3 regions of the Saccharopolyspora sp. NPDC045941 genome follow, and region 2 is predicted to be linked to each of the others. Evidence: riboswitches for the same ligand, from Rfam matches in the RefSeq annotation. Region 2 holds a riboswitch; each other region holds the start of a gene.
The links. A riboswitch is a leader RNA that binds a small molecule or an ion and turns the genes downstream of it on or off. The one in region 2 is predicted to bind thiamine pyrophosphate.
Positions count from the first base shown of each region.

Region 1: it holds a riboswitch for thiamine pyrophosphate, as region 2 does, so the genes downstream of both, thiD (bifunctional hydroxymethylpyrimidine kinase/phosphomethylpyrimidine kinase) here and thiO (glycine oxidase ThiO) in region 2, are expected to answer to the same signal.
Region 3: it holds a riboswitch for thiamine pyrophosphate, as region 2 does, so the genes downstream of both, AC07FN_RS35905 (purine-cytosine permease family protein) here and thiO (glycine oxidase ThiO) in region 2, are expected to answer to the same signal.

Region 1 covers NZ_JBWKKU010000001.1:14,995-21,184, forward strand. Annotated here, with positions in the region: gene AC07FN_RS00070 (AMP-binding protein) at 1-1,213, opposite strand, end outside; gene AC07FN_RS00075 (hypothetical protein) at 1,335-1,532, opposite strand; gene AC07FN_RS00080 (hypothetical protein) at 1,777-2,520, opposite strand; gene AC07FN_RS00085 (hypothetical protein) at 2,731-2,988, shown strand; TPP riboswitch at 3,124-3,218, shown strand; gene thiD (bifunctional hydroxymethylpyrimidine kinase/phosphomethylpyrimidine kinase) at 3,206-4,003, shown strand; gene tenA (thiaminase II) at 4,113-4,823, shown strand; gene AC07FN_RS00100 (polysaccharide pyruvyl transferase family protein) at 5,181-6,190, opposite strand, start outside.
Region 2 covers NZ_JBWKKU010000025.1:83,271-89,460, forward strand. Annotated here, with positions in the region: gene AC07FN_RS21495 (hypothetical protein) at 1-152, shown strand, start outside; gene AC07FN_RS21500 (S1 family peptidase) at 312-1,439, shown strand; gene thiE (thiamine phosphate synthase) at 1,530-2,201, opposite strand; TPP riboswitch at 2,533-2,638, shown strand; partial or broken gene thiO (glycine oxidase ThiO) at 2,626-3,756, shown strand; gene thiS (sulfur carrier protein ThiS) at 3,744-3,944, shown strand; gene thiG (thiazole synthase) at 4,036-4,800, shown strand; gene AC07FN_RS21525 (DUF3995 domain-containing protein) at 4,822-5,343, opposite strand; gene AC07FN_RS21530 (hypothetical protein) at 5,330-5,782, opposite strand; gene AC07FN_RS21535 (FUSC family protein) at 5,983-6,190, opposite strand, start outside.
Region 3 covers NZ_JBWKKU010000063.1:14,217-20,406, forward strand. Annotated here, with positions in the region: gene AC07FN_RS35890 (carboxylesterase/lipase family protein) at 1-606, opposite strand, end outside; gene AC07FN_RS35895 (MBL fold metallo-hydrolase) at 627-1,523, opposite strand; gene AC07FN_RS35900 (helix-turn-helix transcriptional regulator) at 1,652-2,500, shown strand; gene AC07FN_RS35905 (purine-cytosine permease family protein) at 2,509-3,834, opposite strand; TPP riboswitch at 3,825-3,937, opposite strand; gene AC07FN_RS35910 (helicase HerA-like domain-containing protein) at 3,981-5,492, opposite strand; gene AC07FN_RS35915 (VOC family protein) at 5,667-6,050, shown strand.

The DNA.
Region 1 (6,190 bases), on a different contig from region 2:
TGTCGTTGCCCGTGAAGATCCGCCCGGTCGCGCCGCGGCGCACCGGTGTCCCGTCCTCGCCGAGGATGCGCACGATCGTGCCTCGCGGCGGTCGGCCCGCGGTGGCGGGCGCGGCGCGCAGGTCGTGCGGTGTCGCGATGCTCACCCACGACACCTCGGTGGAGCCGTAGAGGTCGTAGAGCACGGGCCCGAAGGCGCGCTGGAACCTGGTGGCCAGGTCGGCGGGCAGCGCCGAACCGCTGCTCGCCACGATGCGCAGCGCGTCGTGGCCGTACTTGGTGCGGATCCGTTCGGGGAGTTCGAGGATGCGCTGCAGCATCACCGGCACCGCGAACATCGACGTGCACTGGTGGCGCTCCACGGCGCTGAGCGCGTGCTCGGGATCGAACTTGCGGTGCAGCACCAGTGTCGCGCCGAGCACCGAGCCGAGCTGGAACGCGGCGATTCCCCAGGTGTGGAACAGCGGCGCGCTGACGAGCACTCGTTCGCCGCTGCGCAGCGGCACCCGGGACAGGATCGACGCCGCGGGGGCCAGCCCCGCCGGATCGGGGCGGCGGGCGCCTTTCGGGGTTCCGGTGGTGCCGGAGGTCAGCACGATCATCCGGGAGTGCCGGCCCGGCCGGGGCAGCTGCTTGGCCGGGGCGGTGGTGATCAGGTGCTCGAGGGTGTCGTGGCGGGTGGTGCCCTCGGTCCACGCCAGCACGGCATCGAGGTCCTCGGGCAGGTTCGGCAGGTGGCTGCGGAACTCGGCGTCCAGGACGAGCAGGCCGACCCGCTGCTCGGCGATCACGTCGACGAGCTGGCGGCTGCTCAGGCCGGTGTTGAGCAGCACCACGTCGACGCCGAGCTTGGCGGCGGCGACGATCGTTTCGACCGGACCGTGGTGGTTGCGGCACAGCACGCCGATCCGGGTGCCGCCGGGGACGCGGTCGCGCAGGCCGTTGGCCAACCGGGTGGTGCGCTGCGAGAGCTCGGCGTAGCTGAGCGCGCCGCGCTCGTCGATCACGGCCGGGCGGTCGGCGTGGCGCACCGAGCCGACGGCGAAGCCCAGCGGCGGCGTGATGCCCCAGCGCCGCCAGGCGAGGACGACCCGCAGCAGCTTGTCCGGCCGGAGCGGGCTGATCACCCCCTGCTTGGCCAGGACGAACGCCGTGTGCAGGCCGGACGTTCCGCGCCCGAGGAGCGCGGCTGATCGTTGCCAGAACGTGCTCACGCAGTCACCTCTCGGTCGCCAGGTTACCGGGAGTAGATAATGCCGTGAGCGGACTGCGTGGGGAAGGCCGAGATCACGAGAGCGGGAGCGGACCGTCGTCCGCCCCGCCCTCGATGGGTGTTCACTCGAGCGTGGCGGCCTGCACGATCGCGTCGCGCAAGGCCGCCCGCAGCCTGCCGACCTCCAGCGGTGACAGCACTGCGGTCTCGCCCGGTGGGGCGATCAGCACGACGTTCTCCTGGTTGATGAACACCGACATGTCCCGACGTCTGCCGGCGACATCGCGGCAGCTCACATGCCACTGCTTGGTGGGCTCCACGATCCCCAGCCTCCCTGTTGCAGTTCGCGCGCTCTGCCTCCAGCGCGCGGTATTGATCGAGGGACGCGGTTGGGTATGAACCGTGACGGCATATGCCAGCATCATTCGCGGGCGTGGCTCAGAACACATCTACATCGGGTGATCTGGAAACTCCGAGTGATCATTCACTCGAGCGGCGGTTCCCGGAAAAGCAGAAGTCCGCAGCTCCGTTCGAAGCTGCGGACGTGAGTCGGTGGGCTGGGGCTCAGACCGGGCGGACCACCAGGCCGTTCGCCTCGGCGGTGAAGGTGACCGCCGCTTCTTCGAAGTCGGCGATCGGCAGCTCGTCCCGGACCAGCCGGTGCGGCGCGTCGAAGGCCTCCACCCGGATCTCGCCGGTGCTCAGCGTGCGCTCCGGGAAGTCCACGCCGCCGACCTTGACCTCCAGCTCGCTGCCCTGCACCGCGATGGTCAACCAACCGCCGGGCACCGTCAGCTGCTCGCCGTCGTAGGTCAGGGTGAGCCGGCTGGCGGCGGGGGCCTCGGAGCGGACGGCGACGTGCGAGATCGCGACGTCGCGGTGGCCCGAGTCGCCGGCCAGGGCGATCACGTCCCGCGTGACCTCCTCGGCCGGGCCGTCGCCCGGCTTCGGCGTGAGCACCGGGGCGCGCAGCTCGGCGGCCACCCGGTAGGGCTGCCACGACCCGGCGCCGATCAGGTTGACCACGGCGGTGACGTCGACGTCGGCCAGCAGCCGGGCGCTGCCCGGAGCCGGCGTCACCTCGACGGCGTCGACGTCGCGCCGGTTCAGCAGCTCGCGCAGCGCCTTCGCGCGCTGCCTGCTGTTGCGGTCGAATCCGCGGGTGATCGCCACCGTCCCCGAGCCGGCGGCCGCCACGGCGGCTTCGGTCAGGTCCGCCAGCGGGGCCCAGATCCGGGCGGGATCCTCCGGCCGGGGTTGCCGGCGGGAACGGGCGAAGCTCGGGGCATCGGTCGTGGTTTCCATCATCAACCACTTTAGTCCGCGATGAAGGGTCCCCTTGCCTACCGGTGGGTGCCTTCACGGTGTGAATTCGATCGCTGTGCCGATTCCGCCCGGGTCGCGTGGGCCGATCGGAGCAGGCGGGCGGCTCGGCGATCGGAGTGGTCCGGCCGCCGAACGGTCTTGTCGCGCGGCGCACCTGGGGCAATGCTGGGGCGATCATCTAGGGGGGGCGGGATGACCGAGGTGCACTTCCCCGAACTCGGGCGCAGGCAGGCCGGTCGCGATCCGGCGCGCGGCGTGCTGGTGTGCTGGCTGGTCGCGGACGGCAGCCGGGTGCGGGTGGGCGACCGGTTGGCGGAGATCAGGGTGGGCGGCGATCGCTGCGGCCGGACGGTCGGCTGGGTTTCCGCGCTGGCCACCGGCACGCTGTGGCACCAGGTGCGGCCCGGCGAGGTCCTCACCGCCGGCGTGGTGGTCGGCCTGATCGACTGAGAGCCGTTCGGGAGGCTGCGGCAGGGCGGCTCTTGCGCTTCGAAGCGGCGAAGCCGCTTAGCACCGCCTCGCGGAACGAGTTCGGAAACAGCAAGGCGGGCGTGGTCGTGGGCCCGGCCCGGTTGTTAGGTTGGTGGCAGTGACGCGGGGTGCCCGGCTGCCGGGCTGAGAACAGACCCGTTGAACCTGACCTAGCTCGTACTAGCGGAGGGACGTCATGGTTCCCAATGTGCTGACCATCGCCGGCACCGACCCCAGCGGCGGAGCAGGCGTGCAGGCCGACCTGAAGACCTTCTCGGCGCACGGCGCCTACGGCATGTCCGTGATCACCGCGCTGGTCGCGCAGACGACCACCGGGGTGTCCGAGGTCCACGAGGTGCCGCCGGAGTTCATCACCGCGCAACTGGTCACGCTGCTCGACGACGTGCGGGTGGACGCGGTCAAGATCGGCATGCTGGCCAACGCCGAGGTGATCCGCGCGGTGGTCGAGGTGCTCGACCGCTACGCGCCGCCGCACGTCGTGCTGGACCCGGTGATGGTCGCCAAGAGCGGGGACCGGCTGCTCGCCTCGGAAGCGGTCGGCGCGCTGCGCGAGGAGCTGCTGCCGCGGGTGGACCTGATCACTCCGAACCTGCCGGAGGCCGCGGACCTGCTGGGCGAGCCGGAGCTCACCGACCCCGCCGACATGCCCGCGCAGGCCGAGCGGCTGGCCGGGCTGGGGGCGAAGCAGGTGCTGCTCAAGGGCGGCCACCTCGACGGCGGGACCAGCGTGGACCTGCTGTACGGCGACGGGATCGCCGAGTTCCTCTCCAGCGAGCGGGTCGCGACCACCAACGACCACGGCACCGGCTGCACGCTGTCGGCCGCGATCGCCGCGCTGCGACCGCAGCGCGGCGACTGGCTCGAAGCGGTGCGCGAGGCCAAGGAGTACCTGACGGAGGCCCTGCGCACCTCCGACCGGCTCGACGTGGGCCACGGCCACGGCCCGGTCCACCACTTCCACCACTGGTGGTGACCCGGCGACCCGTCCTGCCGCAATTTCAATGGAAATCGGACCTTCGATTTCCATTGAAATTGCGTGCGCCGTTCGCCGCGGTGCCGAAACACGATCACGAGAGGTTCTGATGAGCAAGTTGCCCGCTCCGCCCGCCGACGGTTTCTGCGCCAAGGCTTGGGCGCACACCGCCGATCTTCAGCAGGCGATCGTCGAGCACCCGTTCAACGCCGCGCTGACCGACGGCACCCTGGACCGCGCCCGCTTCGCGTTCTACATCGTGCAGGACGCGCGCTACCTGGTCGGTTTCGCGCAGGCGCTGGCCGCCGCCGCGACGAGCGCCGACACCGCCGAGGACGCCGCGTTCCTCGCCGGCGCCTCGCAGGGCGCGCTGGTCGAGGAGCGCCGGTTGCACGCCGGGTACGTCGCCGAGTTCGGCCTGTCCGACGCCGAGATCGCCGGGATCGGCACGTCCCCGTCCTGCCTGGCCTACACCTCGTTCCTGCGCGCGAACGCGCTGACCGAGCCGTATCCGGTGCTGCTGGCGGCGATCCTGCCGTGTTTCTGGGTGTACCAGCACGTCGGCACCACGATCCTGGAGGCCACCGGAGGCGCCGAGGGCCACCCGTACCGGGCGTGGATCCAGACCTACGCCGACGACGAGTTCGCCGCGGCCGTGCTGACCGCCCGCGACCTCACCGACCGGGTCGCCGAGGCTGCGGACGACGAGACCCGGCAGCGGATGCTCGAAGCGTTCACCCGGGCCACCGAGTACGAGTGGCTGTTCTGGAACAGTGCCTGGATCAAGGAGGAATGGCCCACCGCGCGCTTCCTCGGATGAGGAATTCCCGGCTCGTCCGCGCAGCGGCGCAAGTTGTGCGGGCGGGCCGGGCGGCGGCGGGCCGGCGGGCGAAACCCGTTGCGAGGTGGGAATAATCCGCGCCGACTCGATGTGACCGGGCGCACATGTTGCACCGCTAACGTATCGTGCGGTGCAGCGATGCTCTCTGCGAGACGCCCGTCCGGGCGAGGAGCAAAGCGTGGATTCTTCCACCCGTGGACGGAGTTTCGTCGGCCGTGGGCATTTCTCTTCTGATCGTCTTCGCGGGCATGCTGGTGCCCGTGCTGGCGGCTGCGCCGTTCTACATCGCCGACCGCCGTCGGCAGCGCGAAGACGCAGCCGGCGGCGAGGAGTAGATCAGCGCCCGTAGATCGCCTTCGCGAGTTCTTCCTTGGCCTGCTTCAGTTCTCGCAGCACGTCGGTGGCGAATCCGCCGCTGGTCGGCATGGCCGGGACCCGCAGTCCCTCGCTGAGCGTCCAGCCGGAACCGCGGTCGATCAGCGACCGGTGCTTGTTGGTGTAGTAGCCCGAGTTGATCGACACCGCGACCCCGTGCGCCCCGGCCGCCGCGGCCATCAGGTGCAGGTGGAACCGGCTGGACAGCCAGCGCTGCCCGGCCGCCGCGGGCAGCCCGGCGTCCATGATCTCGGCGAACGGGTAGAACCGGGCGCCCGGCAGGTCGTGCTCGACCAGCGCGAAGACCTCGCGGTCCACCCGCGGGATGCCCTCCACGATGCCGACCTGCTCGGGTCGCACGCCCCATTCGCTGAGCGTGTCCAGCAGGAATCCGGCCAGCGCGGGCACCGTCACGTCGAGCAGGTCCGACTGCAGGCACACCATGACCTCGCGCAGGTCGTCGTCCCGGTACAGGCCGGGTTCGACGCCGAAGAACATGTCGTCGCCGGTGTGCGAGGCGGCGCCGGCCAGCGCCACCGACGGCTCGTCGCGCACGTCGACGACGTCGAACTGCGCGGTGAGGTTACGCAGCAGCGGCTCAGCTTCGGGCGCGACCGGCCAGAAGCCCTGACCGGTCATCACGGCCCGGCCGCCGGACCGCCGGGTCGCCGCCACCGCGGCCGCGAGCAGGCCGAGGTGGCGCGGCCAGATGCCGTTGACGAACCCGCCGCCGATGATGTGCACCAGGTCGACCCGGGCGGCCAGTTCGATGCCCGCCACCCAGCGCGGCGCCAGCCCCGGGTTGTCGATCGCGTGCTGCACGAACGACGCGACCTCCCACGGGCCGTCGGACGGGGCTTCCCAGCACAGCCGCCAGAACGTGTCGGTGAACCGGGCCCGCGGGTGCAGGTGGCCGAGCAGCACCTCGCTCGGTCCGGGGTTGGGGCAGTCGACCCAGATTTCGCTGTCCG
Region 2 (6,190 bases):
TGCAGCCGACCGCGGAAACCCCGACGCCCACCCGGGAGCAGCCGACGCAGGCGCCGACCACGGCCGAACGGCCCAGCCAGGCGCCGGAGTCGGGCCGCTTCGAGGTGCCCCTCGAAACCGGCGAGCCGCGTCAGTCTTCTTCTGGGGGATAGGAAATCCAGGCCGAACGCCTCCTGCGCTAGCTCAATCGAGTTGCGCAGGAGGCGTTTTGGGCGAATGGGGCGAAAGGCGGATGTGGGACTGATGTTCTCCTCTGATACTGGATCGGCGACGGGGCGATGAGATCCAGCTCACGAAGAGGGAGACATCAGATGAAGCGCAGACTCGCGGCCCGGGTGGCCGGGACCGTGATGTTGGCGGCGGGAACGGTGGCCGCGTTGACCATGCCCGCCACCGCGACCGAAACCGCGCCGCCCGCGGCAGAAGGGGCGACCCTGCTCGACGCGATGCAGCGCGACTTCGGCCTGGACCGGGACCAGGCCCTCCAGCGCCTCGACCAGGAAGCCGCTGCGGCCCAGGCCGACGAGCGGCTGAGCGGCGCGCTGGGCAGCACCTACGGCGGGTCCTACTTCGACCCGGCGCTCGGCAAGCTCGTCGTCGGCGTCACCGACCAGGCCCGCTTCGACGAGGTGCGCGCGGCCGGCGCCGAGCCGAAGCTCGTCATCTACAGCATCGAGCAGCTCAACGGGGTCGTCGAAGGCCTCAATCTGCGCAGCTCGATCGCCCCGAAGGGCGTCTCCGGCTGGTACGTCGACGGCAAGGTGAACTCCGTCGTCGTCACCACCAGGCCGGGCACCGCCCCCGACGCGGCGCGGTTCGTGCACACCTCCGGGGTCATCACGGAAGCGGTGCGCGTAACCGAATCGCTGGAGAACCCCCGCACCTACGCCGATGTCATCGGCGGCAACGCCTACTACATCGGCAGTGGCTCCCGCTGCTCCGTCGGATTCTCGGTGCAGGGCGGATTCGTGACCGCCGGGCACTGCGGCAGCGTCGGCGACTCCACCTCGCAGCCCACCGGCCAGTTCGAGGGCTCGTCGTTCCCGGGCAACGACTACGGCTGGGTCCGGGTCGGCTCCGCCGACACCCCGCGCCCGCTGGTGAACCGGTACAACGGCACCACCGTCGGCGTCGCGGGCTCCACCGAGTCCGCCGTGGGCGCGTCCATCTGCCGCTCCGGCTCCACCACTGGCTGGCACTGCGGTTCGGTGCAGGCCAAGAACCAGACCGTGCAGTACCCGCAGGGCACGGTGACCGGCCTGACCCGCACCGACGTCTGCGCCGAGCCCGGCGACTCGGGCGGCTCCTGGCTGTCCGGTAGCCAGGCCCAGGGCGTGACCTCCGGCGGTTCGGGCAACTGCAGCTCCGGCGGCACGACCTACTTCCAGCCGGTGAACGAGATCCTGCAGGCCTACGGCTTGACCCTGCTCACCCAGTAAGCGCCACCAGACCGGCCCCCGGCACCCGGCCGGGGGCCGCGTCGCGTCCGGGGAGGGCGATTTCGTGCGAAATCGCTCAGCCGCCGAGCGTTACGGCAGGCGGTCACGGAGCTCGCGGGCCGCGGCGCGCGGGTCCTCGGCCTCCGTGATCGCGCGGACCACGACGACCCGCTCCGCGCCGGCCTTGAGGGCTTGGTCCAGGTTGTCCGGGCCGATGCCGCCGATCGCGAACCACGGCCGACCGTGGCCGCGGTGCTCCGCGGCGTGCTCCACCAGCTCAAGCCCGGCCGCCGAGCGGCCCGGCTTGGTCGGCGTCGTCCACACCGGGCCGGTGCAGAAGTAGTCCACGCCGGCCTCGATCGCGGCGGCGTCCGCCTGCACCACGTCGTGCGTCGACCGGCCGATCGCGACGTGCTCGCCGACGATGCGCCGGGCGATCTCCACCGGCAGGTCGTCCTGCCCGAGGTGCAGGATGTCGGCCTCGGCGGCCATCGCGACATCGGCGCGGTCGTTGACCGCGAGCAGCGCGCCGTGCCGCAGGCACGCCTCGGCAAGCACCTCCAGCGCCGCCAGCTCGTGGCGGGCCTCCAGCGGGGCGCCGTTCGGGTTCTTGTCCCGCAGCTGGATGATGTCGACCCCGCCGGCCAAGGCGGCGTCCGCGAACTCCGCGAGATCACCGCGCTCGGCGCGCGCGTCGGTGCACAGGTACAGCCGCGCCTCGTCGAGGCGAGCGCGGATGCCGAAGCCGTCAAATCCAGGCATGCCCCACAGGGTAGCCTCCCGCGACGCCGCCGCCGGACCGCGTGAACGCGAGCACGGGCGTGCGTTCCCACCCGGTGCCCGAAATTTGTGAAAGTTGCTCATCCGCACTGTCTTTGAAGCGACGGAGCCGCTTAGCCCACCCTCGCAACCCGCACCGCCGCGGGTTCTCAGGCGTCGTCTGGCGAGGACAGCCCCGATGCCGCGTATTGGTCATACGTAAGTCGGGGCTCCCACAGTCCAGGCGGCGTCTGAGGTTCCGCTACCTGCACCGTTACGCAAAGTGAGTTCAAGACAGGTAACGACGTGGCGATCCTCGCCGGGTACGGTGGTTGGCGGTGAGCACGGGAGCCCGGTTGCCGGGCTGAGAGGGGGCGTTGGCCCCGACCGTCGAACCTGATCCGGGTCATGCCGGCGCAGGGAGCGTGGAGTGTCTGAAGAACGGAACAAACGCGTCGTCGTCGTAGGCGGCGGCGTGATCGGCATGTCCGTGGCGTGGCGCGCAGCCGCCGCCGGGCATCATGTGCAACTCGTCGACGCCGAACCGGCGTCCGGGGCTTCGAACGTGGCCGGCGGAATGCTGGCGCCGCTCGCCGAGGCGTGGCCCGGCGAGGAGGAACTGCTGGAGCTGGGCGCGGCGTCGCTGCGGCTCTGGCCGGAGTTCGCCGACGAACTCGCCCGGGCCTCGGGCCTGCCGTCGGGGCTGCGCCGCGAGGGAACCCTGGTCGTCGGCGTCGACAGCGCGGACCGCGCGGAGCTCGACAACCTGGTTGAGTACCTCGCGCGGCTCGGCCGCGCCGTCACCCGCCTGACCGGCCGGGAGGTGCGGCGGCTCGAACCGTCGCTGGGCCCGGCGGTGCGCGGCGGGCTCGAAGTGCCGGGCGATCTCGCGGTCGACAACCGCCTCGCGCTGGCCGCGTTGCGCGCGGCCGCGACCGCGGCGGGCGTCGAGTTCGTCGCGGCGAACGCGAAGCGCGTCCGGCCCGGCGCGGTGGAGCTCGAAGATTCCACTGTGGACTGCGATGTCGCGGTGATCTCGGCGGGCGTGCATTCGGGCGCGCTGCATCCTGCGCTGCGGGACCGGATCCGGCCGGTGAAGGGCGAAATCCTCCGCCTGCGCGCGCGGAGCACGGCGTTGCCGCCGCCGAGCCGGACGATCCGCGGCCCGGTGCGCGGTCGGCAGACCTACCTGGTGCCGCGCGACGACGGCGGCTTGGTGCTCGGCGCCACCCAGTACGAGGTGGGGTTCGACACCGAGGTCACCGTGGGCGGGGTGCGGGACCTGATCGCCGACGCCGAGCGGCTGATGCCGGGCATCGCCGAATACCAGCTGGTCGAGGCCGCGGCCGGGCTGCGCCCGAGCACCGACGACAACCTGCCGGTGCTCGGCTGGCTGGAACCCGGTGTCCTGGCGGCCACCGGGCACCACCGCGGCGGCTTCCTGCTCGCCCCGGTGACGGTCGAGGCGGTGCTCGCGCTGCTGCGCGACGAGGAACCCGCCGTCGAGATCAAGGCCGCCGATCCGAGCCGATGGGGAGGACACCAGTGCACGTCGTGATCAACGGGGAGACCCGGCAGGTCGCCGCCGACGCAACGCTCGCGGCGGTGCTGCGGGAGTTCGGGGTGCCCGAGCGGGGCGTGGCCGTGGCGCTGGACGGCGCCGTGGTGCCGCGCGCCCTGTGGCCGGGGACCGCGCTGCGCCCCGATGCCGCGATCGAGGTCCTCACCGCAGTGCAGGGCGGCTGACGCCCCTCTGGCCCGAATCCCCTTGCAGGGCAACAGAAGCACGCCGGATCCCGCGCTACCCGGATTCGGTGGACCCGTTGTTAGGAGAGTCATGGACGACCCGTTGGTGATCGCCGGCCGCGAGTTCGGTTCGCGGCTGATCACCGGGACCGGAGGGGCGACGAACCTCGCGGTCCTGGAGCGCGCGCTGATCGTGTCCGGAACCGAGCTGACGACCGTGGCGATGCGCCGCGCCGACGCCGGCGGCGGCACCGGGGTGCTCGACCTGCTGCGCAAGCTCGGCATCGAAGCGCTGCCGAACACGGCGGGCTGCCGGACCGCGGCGGAGGCCGTGCTGACCGCGCAGCTGGCGCGGGAGGCGCTGGAGACGAACTGGGTCAAGCTGGAGGTCGTCGCCGACGAGGACACCCTGCTGCCCGACCCGGTGGAGCTGCTCGACGCCGCGGAACAGCTGGTCGACCAGGGCTTCGTGGTGCTGGCCTACACCAACGACGACCCGGTGCTGGCGCTGAAGCTGGAGGAGACCGGCTGCGCCGCGGTGATGCCGCTCGGCTCGCCGATCGGCACCGGCCTGGGCATCCGGAACCCGCACAACATCGAGATGATCGTCTCCCGCGCGTCGGTGCCGATCGTGCTGGACGCGGGCATCGGCACGGCCTCGGACGCGGCGCTGGCGATGGAGCTCGGCTGCTCGGCGGTGCTGCTGGCCACGGCGGTCACCCGGGCCCAGGACCCGGAGCGCATGGCGGCCGCGATGCGGGCGGCGGTCGAGGGAGGCCGCCTCGCGGCCCTGGCGGGCCGGATCCCCAAGCGCTTCTGGGCGCAGGCATCCAGCCCCGGCCGTCCCCTGGAGTGAGCCGACCGCCCCGACGAGTCCTCAGTGGACCGTCGGGGCCGGGCGGTCCCGGCCCAGCCGCCGGCCGGCCAGCGTCCAGCACGCGCCCCAGAGCAGGAAGAACGGCGACCACAACAGCAGGTCCCAGAGCGCCAGGTCGCGGGCCAGAGCGGCGTGCTCGGGCGGCGGCACGTCGATCCCGGTGAGCACCAACGCGTCCGAGACGAAGCCGATGCCCAGCGGCCCGATCGACCGGACGATCATGAGGATCCCGAGCGTCCAGGCGATCGTCAGCAGCAGCCGGCGCGGGAGGGGCGCGCGCCAGGGCCGGGTGGTGGCCAGCGCGACGATGATGCCGACCACCGCGGCAGCGGCCAGCACCCAGTGGCTCGCCACGAACAATGGATCGCGGGCGAGCAACCGTTCGCGCAGGTCCGGCCGCAGCGGGTCCTTGTCGGCCAGCGCATTGGCCCCCAGCGCCTGCGCCAGCTTCATCGACCCGTAGGCCGCGGCGCAGGTCGCCGCCCCGTAGGCGCCGACACGTGCCCGGTCAGCCCACGACATGCTTCGTCGCCTCCGCGTAGGACCGGATCATCGCCACGAGCAGTCCGATGAGGACGATCCCGAGGACCCCGTGGTACCACTGCCAGCCCACGCCGATGCCGATGAAGCCGTCCACGATCATGATCGCCGCGCCGGCGCCGACGGCCAGCAGCATCCCGGCCAGCACCAGCAGCATCAACGACCTGGGCACGCGACGCCCCAGCGGAGTCACCGTCGCGAGGGCCACGCAGGCGCCCACGATCCCGGTCGCGCTGGCCAGCCACTGCGCACCGGCGGCATCCATGAAGTAGCCCTCTTGGACGGCCTCCGGCACGGTCGGCCCGCCCGGGAATCCGAGTCGGCCCTGCGACGCGAAAACGGCCTTCCCCGCGGCATAACCGAAGAGCAGCACCGCCACCGCTGAAGCAGGCCAGCGCCGCGGCACATCAGAATCAACCATGCGAGCGACGATAAGCACGTCCCGCTGCGAAGAACTCCCGCTGCGGCTGGAGATTCCTCCCCCGCAGGAGGGAACCGCCGGCAACGCTGACGGCCCTGAGCAACGCCTCTGCAGGCCGTTCGGGAACTCGTTCCGTGCGCCGTTCTCGCGCGAAAACGCCGCACCGCGAACCTTTCCGGCTTCGGTGCTCGCCGGAGAGGTCAGCGGATGTGGAGGCGTTCGGGGCGGACGAAGCTGATCGTGTAGCTCTTCCACGGGTTGTCGTAACCGAAGGTCCGGTCGATCGCCTGGCGGGCGTGCAGGGCGTTCTCCACCAGAGAGCTCGCCAGCAGCTCCGTCGCCGGGGCACTGCCCTCGGGCACGTCCGGGATCTTCGCGGTCGGCTTGCCGCCCAGCAGGTCGTCCACC
Region 3 (6,190 bases), on a different contig from region 2:
CGGACTGGCGAGAACACCGCTCGTGATCGTCGCGCCGGCGGACTGGCCGAACAGCGTGACGTTGCCCGGATCGCCGCCGAATTCGGCGATGTTGTCCCGCACCCAGCGCAGCGCGGCCACCACGTCGAGCAGTCCGCGGTTGGCCGGCGCGCCGGGGAGGTCGAGGAACCCCGGGATGCCCAGCCGGTAGTTGAGGGCCACCAGCACCACGCCGTCGCGGGCGAAAGCCGTTCCGTCGTGCAGCGGCGAGCGGGTGGAGCCGGTGATGAACCCGCCGCCGTGCACGAAGACCATGACCGGGCTGTTCCGGGCGTCCGGCGGCGCCCACACGCTGACGGTCAGGTAGTCCTCGCCGCGAATCCAGCCGGGCCCGAAGTAGGGCGACATGTTGAGCGCCCCGAAGCCGTCCCGGCGCGGTTGGGGCGCGGTCGGCCCGGGCAACGTCGCGTCCCGGACGTGCTGCCACGGTTCGTGCGGCGCCGGCGCGGCGAACCGGGCGGCGCCGGTCGGCGGTGCGGCGTAGGGGATGCCGAGGAAGACGTGCGCGTCGCCGTCGGCGCGGCCGCGGACGGCTCCCGCGGTGGTGGTGACGATCGGGTCGGACACCCGTTTCTCCTGTTCTTCCGTCAGATTCGGGCGAACGGGGCCCATCCCCCGATGGCGAACCGGTCGCCCTCGCGGACGACCTCGGCACCGCCGTGACCGCCGAGGTGCGCGGGCAGCACCAGCGCGTTCGCGTCGGCGGCCCAGCCGAGCAGCCGCCGCCGCGTGGCCCTGGCCCGGGCCGGGTCCTCGCAGAAGCAGCTGTTGGTGTCGGGTTCGACGAACTGCAGGGCGGTGTGCAGCAGATCGCCGACGAACAGCGCGCGGTCGCCGCCGGATTCGAGCGTGACCACCGACGAACCAGGGGTGTGCCCGGGCGCGAGGTCCAGCCGCAGGTTCGCGTCGATCCGGTAGCCGTCCTCCCACAGCACCGCGAGCCCGGCCTCGTGCACCGGCGCGACGCTGTCCTCGAAGACGTTCTGGTTGCCGCGGCCCAGGTTCGGCCGATGGCCGTTCGCCGGGTTCCAGAACTCGAAGTCGGCCCGGGGCATGAGGTAGGTGGCGTTGGGGAACGTCGGCACCCAGCTGCGGCCGTCGAGGTAGGTGTTCCAGCCGACGTGGTCCACGTGCAGGTGCGTGTTGATCACCAGGTCCACGTCCTCCGGCCGCACCCCGGCCCTGGCGAGATCGCCGAGGAAGTCGGTGTTCAGGTGGCTCCACACCGGCGAGTACGGCCGCTCCTTGTGGTTGCCGACGCCGGTGTCGACCAGGATCGTCCTGCCCTCGCTGCGCAGCAGCCACGTCTGGATGGCCGACATGCAATCGCCGGTGTGCGGGTCGAGGAAGTCCGGGGCGAGCCAGGGAGCGTTCCAGGCGCCTTCGGGACTCTCCGGGAAGAAGGTGTCCGGCGGCATCTCGACCGGACCGAAGTACTCCACGACCCGGGTGATCGTGACGTCGCCCAGCACGATTTCGCGCATGTTCCCTCCGGGGTGTTCGCTGGTGTTCCGTCCACCGTGCGACCCCGGTGCGCCGACCGGCCAGACCCGTGTTCGCCTACCCCCGGCAGGGTCAGGCTCACCGGCCGAGCGCGGCGGATACTGCGGGTATGGGTGTTCCTGGCTTGCTGGGCGAGTTCCTCCGGGCACGGCGTGCGCGCCTGCGCCCCGACGACGTCGGCCTGCCCGAGTTCCACGAGCGGCGACGCGTGGCGGGGTTGCGGCGGGAGGAACTGGCGCAGCTGGCCGGGGTGAGCGTGTCCTATTACACGCGCCTGGAGCAGGGCCAGTCGGTCAACGCCTCCGACGCGATCCTGGATGCCCTCGCCGGAGCCCTGCGGCTCGACGAGCACGAGCGCGAACACCTCCACCAGCTCGCCGCGCAACGTCCCCGGCCGCAGCGCCGCCCTCCGCTGGAACGGCTCGACCCCTTGACCCGCGACCTGCTGCGGTCGTTCGGGGCCGTGCCCGCGCTGGTCCTCGGCAGGCGGACCGACGTGCTGGCCTGGAACGCGCTGGGCCACGCACTGCTGGCCGGGCACCTCGACCGAACCGCTCCGGAACGCCCGGCGGACCGGCCGAACCTGGCCCGGATGCTGTTCCTCGACCCGCACACCCGCGACCTCTACGCGGACTGGCAGCGCAAGGCGCGCGCCGTGGTCGGCAACCTCCGGCAGGTCGCGGGGCGGCATCCCGAAGACGCCCTGCTGGCCTCGCTCGTCGGCGAACTGTCCATGAAGAGCCCGGAATTCGCGGCGCTGTGGAGCGATCACCGAGTCAAGCCCTGCGAAGCGGACGAATACGAGCTGCGTCATCCGCTGGTGGGCGCGCTCGCGGTCGCGCAGCAGATCCTCGTGCCGGCCCGCTCGCCGGAGCAGTCCGTGGTCGTGGTCACGACCGCGGACGGCTCCGGTGCGGAGAACGCGATCAAGCTGCTCGCGATGCGTACGCGGGATTAGCGTGCGTCTCAGCTCTCCGCGCCGCGGCGGCGGAAGGCGCCGATGATCGCGGCCGCGAGGGCGGCCACGACGAACGACGTGAGCGCGGCGCTCATCCACGCCGGGACGGTGAAGCCGAGCGCGTCCCGCAAACCGGTCCACAACTGGCTCCACCAGCCGAGTTCGCCCGGGTTGATCAGCTGGAACGCCGCGAAGCCCAGGAACCAGGCCAGCAGCATGCCCCAGCGGGACGGGGCCTGCGCGGACAGGTCGTAGCTGCGGCGGCGGCCGTGCAGGAAGTAGTCCACCGCCAGCACGCCGAACATCGGCACGAACACCGAGCCGATCAGCAGCAGGAAGTTCGAGAACTCCGCGATGTCCAGGGTCAGCGCGAGCAGCGTGATCAACGACCCGATGATCACGCACAGCACCCGGCGGTCGGCGCTGGGCCGCAGGTTCTGGATGGAGACCGCGGTCGAGTAGGTGTTGGCGAAGGACTGGTCGACCTCGCGCAGCACCAGGATGCCGAAGAAGATCACCCCGAGCGGCACCGCGAGCATCGGGTCGAACACCTTGTCCGCGTCGCCGGCCACCATCGCCAGCCCGATCAGCCCCAGCAGGTAGCAGGCGATCTGGGTGACCGAGTAGCCCACCGTCGCGGCCGTGAACGCGCCGGACACCGACTTCGAGTGCCGCGAGTAGTCCGAGGCGACCGGGATCCAGGACACCGCGACCGCCAGCGCGGCGTCCGCGCCGGGCCAGAAGCCCTGCCAGGAACCGGTGTTCATGTCCGGCAGCGGCTGCCGCAGCAGCTGGACGAAGAAGTACACCATCGCGATCGCCACCGCGATGCTGACGTAGCGGCGCAGCAGGCGCAGCGCGCCGAGCGGGCGCAACGTGAGCACGGTGGTCAGCGCACCGGCCACCAGCACGTACAACCAGTGCGGGCCGCCGCCGAACAACGCCTCCGCGCCCTGCGCGATGACCAGGAGTTCGAAGGTTCCCCAGCCGATCAGCTGCAGGATGTTCAGCACCGTCGGCAGGTACGACAGCTTGGTGCCGAACAGGCCGCGCAGCAACATCATCGCCGGGGCGCCGGTGCGTGCTCCCGGAACGGCCGCGAGGCCGACCATGATGCTGCCGATCACGGTGCCCACCACGCACGCGGTGACGGCGGCGGCGAACGACAGCTGCGGCACGCCGGCCGGCGCGAGCACGGCCAGCGCGCCGCTGAAGCCGAGCAGGCTCACCCCGAGGTTGCCCCAGAACGCGCCCTGGTCGAGCACGCCGAGCGTCTTCGGTGCCGGTTCGTCCAGGGTGTGCGGAACTTCGGCACGATCGACGTCAAGCGCCATCAACAGCTCCCTACGCCGGCATTATCCGGACAGGTTCTGCGGTCGGTGGCGCTGTGGTGCCACCCTCTCAGCCCGGTGCGCCCGAGCTCCCGCGTGGATTGAGTCGGCGACACCCTACCCCGATCAGGTGACCGATGCCAGCCGGGTCACCGACGGCGGTTGCCGAACAGGCCGCGGGTGATCTCCCGCCCCAGCGCGCTCGCCGCCGAGCGGAAGAACGACCGCACCGCGGGATTGTCCATCGCCTTCTCCAGGAATCCCGACGCTTCCGACTTTTCCGGTACTCCAGACTTTTCCCGCGTCTCGGGCGCGGCGGCGACCTTCTTCGCCAGGAGTTCGTAGGCGGATTCCCGATCGACGGTCTGCTCGTACTTCCCGTGCAGATCGGATGAAGCGGCGGCGGCTCGCACCGCGTCCTCGCCGATCGCGCCCATCAGCGAGCGGGGCGCGCGGAGCCGCGTCCACGCGACCGGCGTCGGCGCACCGGTCTCGGAGAGCACCGTCACGATCGCCTCTCCGATGCCCAGCGACGTCAGCGCCTCGTCGAGCTCGTAGTGCTCGGTCGTCGGGTAGGTCTTCACCGTGCGCGCCAGGGCCTTCTGGTCGTCCGGGGTGAACGCCCGGATGGCGTGCTGGACCCGGGCGCCCAGCTGGGAGAGCACCGCGTTGGGCAAGTCAGTGGGCAGCTGCGTGCAGAAGAACACGCCCACCGCCTTGGACCGGATCAGCTTGACGGTCTGCTCGATGCGCTCCAGGAACGCCTTGGACGCGTCGCTGAACAGCAGGTGCGCCTCGTCGAAGAAGAACACCAGCTTCGGCCGGTCCAGGTCGCCGGCCTCCGGCAGCTCCTCGAACAGCTCGGCCAGCAGCCACATCAGGAACGTCGAGAACAGCACCGGGTCGGCCTGCACGTCGTCGAGCTCCAGCAGGTTCACCACGCCCCTGCCGTCGACCTGCCGGAGCAGGTCTGCGACCGCCAGCTCCGGCTCGCCGAAGAACTCGTCCCCACCCCGGGCCTCCAAATTGGACAGTGCCCGCAGGATCACGCCCGCGCTGGCGGCCGAGACCCCGCCGATGCCCTTGAGCTCGGCCTTCCCCTCGTCGCTGGTCAGGTACTGGATCACCGAGCGCAGGTCCTTGATGTCCAGCAGCGCCAGCCCGCGCTCGTCGGCCCAGTGGAAGATCAGGCCCAGCGTCGACTCCTGCGTCGCGTTCAGGCCGAGCACCTTCGCCAGCAGCAGCGGCCCGAAGCCGGTCACGGTCGCGCGGATCGGCACGCCCCGACCGCCGGTGCCCAGCGACAGGAACTGCACGGGGAACGCCGCGGGCCGCCAGTCATCGCCGACCTCGGCGGCGCGGGCCGCCACCTTGCCCCCGCCCTCCCCGGGAGCGGACAGGCCGGAGAGGTCGCCCTTGACGTCGGCCAGCAGCACCGGCACGCCCGCGTCGGACAGCTGTTCGGCCAGCAGCTGCAGCGTCTTCGTCTTGCCCGTGCCGGTCGCGCCCGCCACCAGGCCGTGCCGGTTCATCGTCGCCAGCGGGATCCGCACGGCGGCAGCGGCATCCACCGAGCCGTCGACGACCACCGCGCCCAGCTCGACCGCCGCGCCTTCGGTCGCGTAGCCCGAAGCGATCTCCTGTGCCGCGTTGCCCGCCACCGCGCCCTCCGATCCTCGCCGGTTCCCACCAGCTCGACGCTAAGCCGCCGGGGACCCGTCCGGGCGACGCGCCACCCGGACGAGCGATACCAGCAAGGGCCGGTATTGACCTCGACCTTGGTGTAACTCCTAGCCTCGGGAACAGCGGAACACGACGAGGAAGGCGAGAACACCATGCCCGTCCAGCTCAACCACACCATCGTCGCCACGTCCGACAAGGTCGCCCACGCTCGGTTCGTGGCCGACCTGCTCGGCCTCCCGGACCCGGAACCGTTCGGCCCGTTCATGTGCGTCCAGACGTGCAACGACGTCACGCTGGACTACCTGGAGACCGACGAGAAGATCGTCCCGCAGCACTACGCGTTCCTGGTCAGCGACGAGGAGTTCGACGAGATCTTCGGGCGGATCAAGGCGCAGGAGCTGCCGTACTGGGCCGACCCGGCGCACCAGGAGGCGGGTGAGATCAACACCCGGGACGGCGGTCGCGGCGTCTACTTCGACGACCCCGACGGCCACGTCCTGGAGATCCTCACCAAACCCTACGGCAGCGGCCGGTAGCAGATTCCCCCTGGTCAAGCACGGAGAGCGCGTTGGGCCGCGGCAGCCGCCCAGCGCGCTCGCGCGCGCGTGCTCCGGGGGGATGGGATCTTCCGCCGAATCCGGTTAGAGTGTGGTCAGACCACCTGTCAGGACCATGG